One region of the Tepidibacillus sp. HK-1 genome, then DNA from elsewhere that is predicted to be linked to it. Evidence: predicted binding sites of a transcription regulator. Region 1 holds the regulator's gene; each other region holds the start of a gene.
What was found. Region 1 encodes LexA, which represses DNA repair genes until DNA is damaged. Its sites were predicted from a motif close to CGAACATATGTTCG; they were not measured.
Positions count from the first base shown of each region.

Region 1 (3,218 bases):
ATCTTGACACTTGGGTTGTTTTTCCATGGGGATCTGAGGAAGGAAAAGTGGCACGTTTAATTTGCGATATTTATATGCCAGATGGTACTCCGTTTGAAGGGGATCCAAGGGGAATTTTAAAAAGGGCTTTAAAAGAAGCTGAAGAATTAGGTTTTACTGCTATGAACGTTGGACCAGAACCAGAATTCTTTCTATTTAAGACGGATGAAAAAGGAGAACCTACGTTACAATTAAACGATAATGGAGCTTATTTTGATTTAGCTCCTGTAGATTTAGGTGAAAACTGCCGACGAGATATCGTACTTACTTTAGACAGAATGGGATTTGAAGTTGAGGCTTCTCATCATGAAGTAGCTCCAGGTCAGCACGAGATTGATTTTAAATATGCTGATGCTGTTCGTACTGCAGATAACATTCAAACTTTTAAGCTAGTCGTAAAAACGATAGCTCGTAAACATGGTTTACATGCTACCTTTATGCCAAAACCCTTATATGGTGTGAATGGCTCAGGAATGCATAATCATCTTTCTTTATTTAAAGGTAATGAGAATACATTCTATGATCCAAACGATTCATTGGGGTTATCTGAAACAGCTAGATACTTTATTGCAGGCATACTTAAACATGCGCGTTCATTAGCAGCAATAACAAATCCAACAGTGAATTCATATAAAAGATTAGTTCCAGGTTACGAAGCTCCAGTATATGTTGCTTGGTCCGCACAAAATAGAAGTCCTTTAATTCGTATCCCTGCTTCCCGAGGTTTAAGTACGAGAATTGAAGTGCGTCATCCAGATCCATCAGCCAATCCATATTTAGCTTTAACTGTACTATTGAAAGCAGGATTAGATGGAATTAAGAATAAAATCAAATTGCCAGCTCCTGTCGATCGTAACATTTACGTTATGACAGAGGAAGAACGAATTGCAGAAGGAATAGATAATTTACCAGCAACTTTATTAGAAGCTATTCATGAACTTTTAAAGAATGAAGTCATTCTATCTGCGCTAGGTAGCCATGCAGTGGAGCATTTTGTTGAGGCTAAACAAATTGAATGGGATCTATTTAGGACCCATGTTCATCAATGGGAAAGAGACCAATATATGAAGCTATATTAAAAAATTAAATCTATTCTTAATTTAAAATGAAATCCCCCTTCATCCTTATGGAGAAGGGGGATTTATAGTAGAATTACTAATGTTAGTGAATATTTCTAAATAATCCAATTACCTTTCCTAAAATAGTCACTTGTGGTAATAAAATAGGTTTCATCGTTGAGTTTTCAGGTTGAAGTCGAATATGGTTTTTTTCTTTAAAAAATCTCTTAACCGTTGCTTCTCCCTCATCAGTCATGGCTACGACAATTTCCCCATTATTAGCTATAGGTTGCTGGCGAACAATCACATAATCTCCGTCATATATACCGGCTTCAATCATGCTTTCTCCTTGAACAACAAGCATATAAACGTCATCACCATTTACAATACTAGCAGGTAGTGGGAAATAATCTTCTACATTTTCAATGGCAGTGATAGGCTCTCCAGCAGTAACCTTTCCTATCAATGGAACTCTAACCATCTCTTTGTCCATCTTAGGTAAATCATCATCTACCAAAATCTCAATAGCCCTAGGCTTTGTAGGATCTCTTCGAATTAAGCCCTTCTTTTCTAATCTAGACAAATGCCCGTGTACTGTTGAACTAGAGGCTAAACCAACAGCTTCTCCAATTTCTCTAACTGATGGGGGATAACCTTTTTCTTTCACCTTTTGTTTAATAAAATCAAAAATTGCCTTTTGTCTGTTCGATAAATTATTCATCATCATTCACCTCTGAAATACCATATCTTTCTTGTTTTTTATTATAACATAAATCAATCGATTGCGCAAACACTCGTTCGAAATTTTAGCTTGACAAGAACATTTGTTCTAAAATATAATAAAATTATAATTAAGAATAAATGTTCGGAGGGTTCTTATGAAAAGGATTTTAATAGTTTTATTTGTTATTTTAATAACGTTTGTGATCTCAACAATCGTGTATGGAAAGGAAATTAATCAGAAGAAAACGCCACAATACATTGAAGTAATTGTCCAAGAAGGTGATACATTATGGTCAATAGCCAAACCTTATTACAATGGCAAAATGGATTTTAGGGAATTGATATACAACATTCGAGAATTAAATGAATTATCAGAAGCAATGATTTATCCTGGCCAAGTGCTTAAGATTCCTCTAGACTAATTTATACTAAAATATTCTTCTTTTAGACATAATGTATTATAAAGGAGGGATAAGATGATACCTGGGTTTCCTAATGATATTCCAAGGGTAGATCCGCATTTTTTTCCACAAGAGGAATACCAGATAAGTCGAGTGAATGTGAATGAATCAACTGGAAGAGAGGAAGTCCTCCATTATTCTTATGGTCGATTTGATGATTTCAATCCATATCATCATGTTGAAACTTTAATCAATGGATACCTTCCATATGATTAGATAGGTTAATTTTTTAAACAAAGAGTAACCGCGTGTTACTCTTTACTATTTTCACCATCAGCACATTCTTGCATTGATTAAATTTCAAACTTTCATTATAATCATTTAACGTAGCACCCTATTATAGTGAAAGGAAGATATATAAAAATGAATCAATCTACGAAAATCTTTTTAGCGATGATACTTGGTATAGGGGCAGGATTTTTTATCAACCTTCTAGTTCCTGATGAAATGATTCAATTTTTGGATAAAAACATTCTGCATCTAGTAGGCGTTGGTTTTATTAAATTGATCCAATTTATAGTAGTACCATTGGTGCTTGTTTCATTAGTAACGAGTATGTCAAGTTTGGGTGACATCAAGAAAATAGGGAGATATAGCATTAAATTACTGTTTTTATATATCTTTACCTCAGTTATTTCTCTTATCATTGGTTTGATTGTGGCTTATGTTTTAAAACCAGGAATAGGCGTAGAAATGCTTCAACAAAAGGTTGAAGGAAAGCAAGGCCTTCCTTTATCTGAATGGCTATTAAGTATTATTCCTAGCAACCCTTTTGAATCGATGAGCACAGGCCATATGGTTCAAATTATTATAACGGCATTATTGTTAGGATTAGGAGTTACTCTTGCAGGAGAAAAGGGAAAACCGTTTTCTGTCTTTATCGATAGTGCAAATGAAGTTATTTTTAAGATTATGGGAATTATCTTAAGACTAGCAC
Region 1 covers NZ_BDGM02000010.1:73,005-76,222, forward strand. The annotation lists gene glnA (type I glutamate--ammonia ligase) at 1-1,118, shown strand, start outside; gene lexA (transcriptional repressor LexA) at 1,201-1,818, opposite strand; gene yneA (cell division suppressor protein YneA) at 1,976-2,242, shown strand; gene BEN26_RS06900 (hypothetical protein) at 2,297-2,497, shown strand; gene BEN26_RS06905 (dicarboxylate/amino acid:cation symporter) at 2,645-3,218, shown strand, end outside.

Region 2 (3,218 bases), on a different contig from region 1:
TTGCTCATCCAATAGTGGCTTTTGTTTTTTGTTGATATCTCTCAACCTTTTATTCAACAATTGTCGATGTTCTGTTAGCATCATACGGCTACCTGTCCATAATAAATTTCCTCTATTCATGCTTCATGCCCTCCTATTTTTGTAGCTCGATCAAATAATAAGCCTGAAGACAATAAAGAAGAAGCTCGAAAAATCGCTGTTTTTCCATAACGCTCGCGAATCTCATCCATTGTTTTCCCTAATTGTAACTTCTTAATAGGATGACTAAATAAATCAAGCTGAATTTCCCGATCATCCTCTAGTTGATCCAGACTTAGCCCTATACTTCTTACTGGTTGCCGATCCCAAAAATGTTCAAGCAACTGTAAACTAGCTTGATAAACTTCTATGGTATCACTGGTTGCAAAAGGAATTGTAGTTTGGCGATGAAATCCTGTAGGATGATTAAAATCTGCTCCTCGAAATGAAAGACTAATCGTCCTACCTCTTTTATGAAGAGCTCTTACCCGCCTGCATACTTCATCTGCTAATTCCAACAAAACGACCTGTATATCCTCTTTATAGATATAATCTCGTGGTAAAGTAATGCTATTACCTACCCCTTTTTGCAATTCTGTAGAATCATTTTTTACTGGTGAGTAGTCAATACCATGGGCACTTAACCATAAAATATGACCGTTGACACCCCATCTTTTTTTCATTTCCTCAAGTGGCCTTTTGGCTAAGTCCCCTATGGTATAAATTCCTATTTTATATAAATTTCTTTTCATTCTTGAACCGACTCCAAACAACTCATCAACAGCTAAAGAAGCCGTTTTTTTCATATAATTGGTACTATTTAATTCAAAAATTCCTTCAAGATTTTTCTTGGCAAATCGATCACATGCCATCTTTGCTTGGATTTTATTTTCACCAATTCCTACCCTTGCCCTGACACCTACTTCGTCCCAGATTCGTTTTTGAATCATTTTTGCCATATGCTGAGGGGACCCAAACAAGCTTTGGCTTGCTGTTACATCCATAAATTGCTCGTCGATAGAAAAAGGCTCAACTTGATCAGTAAATTCATACAAAATTTCCGTAATTTGAAGAGATGCTTCAATATATTTCCCCATATGTGGCCTTACAAATTGAGCCTGTGGACAAACACTTTTCACTTCCCAAAGAGGCATTGCTGTTTTTACTCCTGCCTTTTTGGCCAAAGGATTTGCAGCTAAAGTAATTCCATGCCTTTTTTCCGGATCTCCACAAACCACAACAGGCTTTCCGACTAATTCAGGGTTGGAGGCTATTTCAACAGAGGCATAAAAGCTTTCCATATCCACTAAAAAAATAACCCTTTTCTTTTTGTCCATTATGTTACACCTCCAATATACCCACAAAAGTGATTAAAAGGAACTAATGTTCTTATTTTATTATACCTCAATTCTTCGTTTTTTAGAACATATATTCCTTTTATTTATTTTTAATTTATTCTATAGCAAAAACCCTCCACATTGGAGAGTTTCTCCAGTGTAGAGGGTTTCTTTTAGTCTTCTTGAATTAACTGTTCGTAGACAGATAATACTTTTTCCCATTCTTCGTCATCTTCAATATCTACAAGAAATTCTTCGCCATTTTCTTCTTGAACTTTTAAGATGACCCCTTCTTGATCATCATCGGCATCAGCAGAAACTAAAACGACATATTCTTGAGATTCTACTTCAAACCAAGTAACAATGTCAAATTCTTTTTCTTGTCCATTTTCATCAACTAATACCACTTTATGCTCATGGTCGTGATCGTGGTTATGATGGTGGTCATGGTGATGATGGTTATGGTTGTGATCGTGTTCACTCATCTAAATCAATCCTCTTTTCTTATCAATTAGCTGTTTAATCGTATCATTACAAATAACAACAGTCAAGGAAAAACTTTCAAAACTAAAATTTCTAAGAAATTAGCCTCTTTTCATATAGGATAACTGTATTTTTTGTAATTCAACAATTTCAGCCTTTTTCATATAAAGTTGATACTTAGCAGCTAAATAAGTGGCTTCATTAAAGGTCTTGCGAGGGTGGCAGACAACTCCTTCAGTTGAAAAGGGGTTATCAAACAAAACTTGCCATTCTCCATCCCTTTGCTCTTTAGGAATTTCCATGAAATACCCTACTTTTACATCATAAATCTTTGCTAAGTCTTGCCATGTATTTTCCCAAGAAGGACTAATAACACTCAAATTCGGGAAAAGTTCACTCCCCCATTGTAACCATTTTTTTATTTGATCAAACTCTAATTCGTCCATATTTTTTAGTTTTTCATAAAAATCTTGAATCAATTGATTCATGGCAGTAAAACCAACTGCCTCTAATTTGTTTTTAAATTCTATTTTTTCTTCTTCTAGTGAAAGTTGAGTAAATTGTTCAAACCATTTGTTCATCCATCAACATCCTTCCAGTATCATTTACAGTCACAACAAATACCATTATACTATTGTTTTTAGTAATAATACCAGATGGATTGATAATCCTTAAGGTTTTCCCCTTTATGGGCTAATTGTTGAAGAAAAGTAAAAATAGGAACATCTCGATATAGAAATGACCTTTTGTTGAATAAATTGACGTCTGAAGGATAAAATTCATATACTCTTGAACCATCGCCTAGGATCATAATCAGTTCATGCTCTTGGGAAGCTTTTAAGTAGTTTTTTCCCATTCCTGGTATATCAAATACCGCCTCATCGGAACGATCGATTCCTGGCGCCAAACGGGACTCTTCGTTTTGTTCTTGGATCATCCGTGCAATAGGTACTCTTTCTTCAGGAATATCCTTTTTAGCATTAAAGGAATAATAAGGATCCACTCCAATTAGACGCAATTGCTTTCTTAATGCAGACATTTCAAACCTTCTAGCATTCTCTACCGTATAAATGGATTGATTACAAACCTGAACTCCAGTTTTTCTTAATTTTTGGATAGCTTTCATCGCTTCAAGCGTAACCTCATAAGGATGTTCAAAATGGGTCATTAAAGAGATTTCTCTTCTACCTGAAATTTGATATGAGCTTAGAAGATGTACTAGTGAGTCTGTAATCCTCATAGGTAAAATCATTGGAATTCTTGTCGATACGCGAATCCGCTGTATATGAGAAATATCCGCCAGACGGGATAAGATCTCTTCTATCATTGGGTCATCATAGATCATAATATCCCCTGAAATCAAAACTTCAGTCACACCTG
Region 2 covers NZ_BDGM02000008.1:13,258-16,475, forward strand. The annotation lists gene BEN26_RS05575 (YolD-like family protein) at 1-120, opposite strand, end outside; gene BEN26_RS05580 (DNA polymerase IV) at 117-1,355, opposite strand; gene BEN26_RS05585 (DUF1292 domain-containing protein) at 1,529-1,840, opposite strand; gene BEN26_RS05590 (hypothetical protein) at 1,940-2,419, opposite strand; gene BEN26_RS05595 (KamA family radical SAM protein) at 2,479-3,218, opposite strand, start outside.
Region 2: a site for LexA is predicted at 1,440-1,453, ahead of BEN26_RS05580 (DNA polymerase IV). Genes of this name have one in related genera too.

Region 3 (3,218 bases), on a different contig from region 1:
AGTTTTTCTCGGTTTCCAAGTATGGTGAATCTGAATATGATTGATAGGGCGTGTGAAGTTGAAGTTACGAATGAAACGATCAAATTCATCAAGCGTATAGGCTTTAAAATATCTGTTTACCAATTCAATCACCTCCTTCTGTAACTCTATATATTAATATGATTTTTTTCGTCCCATCGGTGACAAGCGATTGCCCCTTTAGGTTTAAGAATGAAAAAAGAAAAGAAAACACAACATAATCTCGATGGAAAAAATCTAATGAGATGAAATGAGAGGAAATGATGAATATGCAAAAATATAGTTTTCGTTGCTTTATTTTTCGTTCGTTTGTATTAACACTTTTACTTTCCTTTTTAACAATAGGTTGGAGTTTTCAAGCTACAGCTCAAGGGACGAACACCTATACAGTTCAACCTGGTGATAGCCTTTGGAAAATCGCTGTTAAATACCAAATAGGGCTATCGGAAATCATTGAGGCCAATCCACAAATTAAAAATCCCAATCTTATCTATCCAAAGCAAAAGGTGATCATTCCAGTTATTGATCGAATTAAGAGCATCGAACACCAGGTTATTCAACTCGTAAACCAAGAAAGACAAAAAGCAGGATTAAAACCTTTACGTGCGAACTGGCAGTTATCCAGGGTAGCTCGTCACAAATCTCAAGATATGAGGGATCAACATTATTTCTCTCACATTTCTCCTACCTATGGTAGCCCTTTTGATATGATGAGAGCGTATCGAATTTCCTTCTCCTATGCTGGTGAAAATATTGCGATGGGGCAAACCACGGCATGGCAGGTGATGAAGGGTTGGATGGGAAGTTCAGGACATCGGCAAAATATTTTAAATCCAAATTTTACAGAAATAGGGGTAGGCTATGCTGAAGGTGGGACTGGCAAATATTATTGGACCCAAATGTTTATTAGGCCGTAAACTGAACGGTCACTCTCGAACTGATGATAAAATGTATAGAATACTCTTTAGGTCTCTGGGTTATGCTAAGGAGAGATTAGAAAGGAGGAAATTAGATGACGACATTACGTGATATTATGACCACGAATGTAGCTACAGTTTCACTTCAAGATAATGCTTATGAGGTAGCACAAAAAATGTCGCAGTTAAATGTGGGCGCTATTCCAGTAGTAGATGGTCAAAATGTAATTGGTATGATTACAGATCGTGACCTTGTATTGCGTGGATATGCCGAAAAACGCTCAGGCTCTTTTGCAATTGATGGGTTAATGTCAAAGGATGTAGTCGTTGGGACACCAGACATGGATGTTCATGAAGCTGCTCGCCTAATGGCAGAAAAGCAAATTCGTCGCTTACCTGTAGTGGAAAATGGTAACCTTGTAGGAATCGTTTCCCTTGGTGATTTAGCAGTAAGAAATATTCATATTGATGAAGCAGGACAAGCATTAAGTAAGATTTCCGAACCGGCACAGCCTGGTACACATGGAACCCTTTAATTAAGGAATAAGTGAAAACCTAAAGTCACAAGGGAGTGAATCTCGTTAATCACTCCCTCATTTTCCCTCTTCTAATCGAACGTTTATTCGCATATAATAGAATTATAAACACCAATTAAGTTATTTTCATGGGGGAATGAGCATGTTAATGTATCCAAAGGAATATCTAGATTTTTCCCATTTGGTGAAGCAGTATGTGATTCTACATATTATGCTTAAAGTACTGGAATTCGACCGTAAAATGATTCAACAATCGGCTTGTAAATTAACAAGGGTTTATCAAGATACATTATTTGAGGTGCAAAAGAAAATCGAAAAAGATTTACGATCGATTAAGAGACAAATGAAAGAGTTAGGAGGGATGGTAATTGAAGAAGAACAACAACGGACGGTTCGCATTGTAAAAGCAAAATTTCGCGGTTTTATCTATACACACCGATTCTTAAATTACATGCTACAGGCTGAAAGTGAACAATTGTTTAAATCCTATGTATTACAAGGGGATGACCAGAAAAAATGATCAGCCTGATGAAATCCTGCCCCAAAATGGATATAATAAAAATGGAAAAAGGTTACAAGAAAATCAAGATAGAGAAATAGGAGTGAAAAAGCAAATGACAAAGGAAGAAATCCTAAAGGAATTACAGGAAAAAGAGTTAGACGATATCATTGAATTGATTGAGGATGCCGAAAATGGATACCTAGAGGAATTGGAGCTAGTTGAACAAATTGGCTTAATGTATGACCCAAAACTAAATGAAGAGGTTCTAAACCTTTTAAAAAGCCTAGGCGTAAAAATCACTTACGTCGAGGCCGATGATGAGGAAGAGGAATAGAATGGGGAAAGGACAAGGCAGATTTACCCTTCCCGGAAGGATGTGCCTCTACTTTGAGCTTGTGAGAGCCATCCTTTTTTCACCCCTTTTAAGTTGGGAAACTTCACCTTAAAAACTAGATTTAATTGAAGTACATTATATCAAAGTTTCCCAATTTACGGCAAACGTTGTATAAGGTATGATAATTATATAATAAATCTCCAGCTAATAGCAATTATTCATGTTAGCTTTTAGCTTTTATCTAGTTAAATGAATGGGAATTTTAGGGATTCCCAATGTTAACTTTGCAAATGACAAATCAAAAGAAATTGAAATAGAACCTGGTGTTTATCAAATAGAAGCTACTCAAGATGAAATTACTAAGTATATTACTATACAAATATGGGCAGGTGTACCATAATGGGGCATCACAAGGAACAATGCCTTATTAAATTAAACGCCATTCGGGGTGTTTTCCTTAGGATGTGAAGTATGGGTAAAAAAATAATAATCTCAATATCAGTATTAATAACTTTATCTATTTTCTTCTATATTTTATCAATTAACTTATCACCGGAAAAAGTAGTATTAAAAGTAATTAATAAAATTGAGGCAGGAAACCAGTTAAAAGAACAACAGAAAGTTACAAAAGAAATATCAAACGTTTTAAACTATTTTAAATCAAATAAATTACCATCCCCACATATCTTTGTTCATAAAGCAGAAAGTGATAATGTAACTACTGTAATTGGTGTTTTTACATCAGAAAAATATAATCCAGACGGTAACGTAAATAGTGTTTATACGGCTTTAGTGACTTTTTATTTAAAGAAAAAAAAGTTTATATGGGAAATTACAGATGTAAAGGTTAATGAGTATAAAGTACAGCATTGAATTTTTTATAAAAGCTAATCCTTGAAAAGTACAGATGA
Region 3 covers NZ_BDGM02000027.1:7,295-10,512, reverse strand. The annotation lists gene BEN26_RS12255 (N-acetylmuramoyl-L-alanine amidase) at 1-123, opposite strand, end outside; gene safA (SafA/ExsA family spore coat assembly protein) at 282-935, shown strand; gene BEN26_RS12245 (CBS domain-containing protein) at 1,031-1,471, shown strand; gene BEN26_RS12240 (YhjD family protein) at 1,614-1,991, shown strand; gene BEN26_RS12235 (hypothetical protein) at 1,975-2,307, shown strand; gene BEN26_RS12230 (hypothetical protein) at 2,779-3,180, shown strand.
Region 3: a site for LexA is predicted at 1,548-1,561, ahead of BEN26_RS12240 (YhjD family protein). Genes of this name have one in related genera too.

Region 4 (3,218 bases), on a different contig from region 1:
CTGCTTCAGCTTCATCCATTTGATCTACATCACTCACAAGTGCAATTTCTGTTAAGAAGGTCACTAATGATTTATCTTCACTTTTATTTTCAAATTCTAATGTGACAGAGAGTAATTCTTCAATATTTTCCAAGCGACTTTCTGCTTCCAGAGTTTTTTCTTTCTTTAATTCTTCACGGTAGCCTGTTTTCTCAATCACCTGTTCTGTTAATTCTGAGACCCCAAGATAATCTACCATTTGACTAAATTGAGAAATGATCCCTGCAAATTCGCTCACCTTATTGGCTGCTTTTGCACTTAAACCGATAAAATCGACAACTTGAATAGCAGCAAACATCGATATGCCTTGAGATGCAGCATATTCTGCAATTTTATCTACTGTTGCAGCTCCAATCCCCCGTTTAGGGACATTGATCACTCTACGTAAACTAATATCATCATCTGGATTGACGATTAAGCGAAGATACGCCATGATATCCTTGATTTCTTTGCGATCATAGAACTTGGTACCGCCAACCATTTTATAAGGAATATTCGATTTGATAAAAATTTCCTCAATCACACGAGTTTGGGCATTTGTCCGATATAGGACAGCAAAATCATGATACTGTTTTCCTTTGTCAATACCATCTTGAATCACTTTGGCAATAAAATAGGCTTCATCATGTTCATTCATCGCTTCGTAAAGCGTAATTTTTTCTCCTTGAGGGTTCTCTGTCCAAAGATTTTTCTCTTTACGCTGAAAATTATTTTTAATGACCTCATTGGCTGCACGCAGAATATTCTTCGTTGAACGGTAATTTTGTTCCAGTTTTATCACTTGAGCATTAGGAAAATCCTTTTCAAAGTTTAGGATATTTTGAATATCTGCTCCACGCCATTTGTAAATCGATTGGTCTGTATCTCCAACGACACAGATATTTTGATAATGGTCTGCTAACATTTGTACTAATAGGTATTGTGCACGGTTTGTATCTTGATACTCATCAATATGAATATATTTAAATTTATTTTGATAAAAAGCTAATACTTCCGGTACTTGTTGAAATAATTGAACCGTTACCATGATCAAATCATCAAAATCTAAAGAGTGATTCGCCTTTAGCCTTGCTTGATACTTCTCATAAACGGCAAGTACCTTTTGCATAAAAAAGTCGTTCGCTATTTTGGCAAAAGCCTCTGGTGATTTCAGTTCATTCTTCGCTTGACTAATGGTGGCTTGAATCGCCTTTGGTTCAAACTTTTTGTTATCGATATTCAGTTCATTCATAATCTGTTTGATCACGTTCAACTGATCTGATGCATCTAAAATCGAGAAATTATTAGAATAGCCAAGTCGTTGAATATCTTTACGTAAAATACGGACACACATCGAATGGAAGGTAGAGATCCAAATGTCTTCTGCCTGTGGTCCCACTAATCGTGCAACGCGATCCTTCATTTCTCTTGCAGCTTTATTGGTAAAGGTAATCGCTAAGATACTCCATGGTGCAATCCCTTTATATAGTAAATGAGCAATACGATGGGTCAAAACCTTTGTTTTGCCACTTCCTGCTCCAGCTAGGATCAATAATGGTCCATTGATTGTTTCAACCGCTTTTTGTTGTTGTGGATTTAACCCTTTAAAAATATCATTACCTATCATTTGTTCCATTTTCTCCACCCTTTATCGCACGTTTGTTCGTTTTCCGGTTTCTCTACCAAATTATATCGAATCCGTCCCCTTGATTCAATAAGAAGGCAGGATTCAGAAAGTTTTTTTCAGAGTGGGACAATGGTTTTTCGTTTCTATGAATTTTAACAAGCATACAAAAATATACATAAAGAGATGGACAAAATAGGGGATGAATAAAGTGCAGCTCTTTTCTAAAGCAATTGCGATCCTATTAGGTAGTTTGATCCTTGCGGTAGGAATCAACTTTTTCCTTGTTCCTTTTCATTTATTAGATGGGGGAATGATTGGGATTGCATTGATTGTCAATTATTTGTCAGGAGTGAAGGTGGGCTTAACTATTATTTTATTAAGCATTCCAATATATCTATTGGCTTGGTTTAAATATCGATCATTTTTCTATCATAGTATTCATGGGATGCTCATCTCTTCTTTATTTATCGATGTTTTACGTCCGTATCAATACTATTTTTTGTATTATATAGAACTTGATCCATTAAGCAGTTCGATTATAGGTGGGCTCTTTGTCGGAACGGGAATTGGCATCATGCTCCGATTTAAAACAAGTACAGGCGGCACAGATCTATTAGCCCAATATTTGTCTACAATTCTTCCTATTAACGTTGGCTTGATCATTTTTATGATTGATGCGATCGTGATCTACTTAGGCGGGGTTTTGATTTCGAAGGAAACCTTAATTCTCTCCTTTATTACGATCATGGCAGTCGGTGTGGCCACATCTCTTTTAACCTGGAAGCAAAAGAAGGTGGTAAAATAAGAAATCCTGATATTCGTGAAAACAATGAAAACAATTAAAACCATAGAAATATTATTTTAAATGTTATTTACAATAGTCAATGAACCAATTTTCTAATTCTGTCGTTCCTTGCCTTCCAAGACTTCCTAATAGAACTAAAATTACAAAAGCAGGTAGAACAATGAATGTAAATATTGTATATATTCGGACGAAATATCTTTCAACCAAAGTTATAATCGCAACAATCAAAGTGACCAATATAAAACTATAGTAAACTACCCAAAACCAAGTAGGAAGTGTCGACCCCATTTAGATCATCTCCATCTAATACAAAAAAGTCAGCAATAACATTTATCTTATCATTTGCAATAGCAATTTCTCTCAAAACTCCACTAAGTCGTTTTTCTTTAATAATATTATTGTTTTTGATATTTATTTTCGTTAATAGTCCAGAATCTATTGAAGTGTTATGGATAACATATAAAAAATTATCTTTTACAACCAACTTAATTGGCAGTTTTTTTGTTTTTATATAGCGTTTATTCCCGGTTTTCATGTTAAACTCTAATATTTTATTCCCAGGTTCCGATGGTATTCCTGTAACAGGTACGTATAAATTCTCTTTATAAATCTTTTCTTTTTGTAAGCCACCAATATCGAGATTGATTTCTTCTACAACATCCCAATTTTGCGAAAATAGAACTATTTTACTTTTATTGTAAAGATTAGATGTAAAGATTACTCCATATTTAAATGATAATATGTTATTGTTGGACTGTTGTGTACATC
Region 4 covers NZ_BDGM02000005.1:136,238-139,455, forward strand. The annotation lists gene pcrA (DNA helicase PcrA) at 1-1,654, opposite strand, end outside; gene BEN26_RS04000 (YitT family protein) at 1,854-2,450, shown strand; gene BEN26_RS04005 (hypothetical protein) at 2,695-3,218, opposite strand, start outside.
Region 4: a site for LexA is predicted at 1,671-1,684, ahead of pcrA (DNA helicase PcrA). Genes of this name have one in related genera too.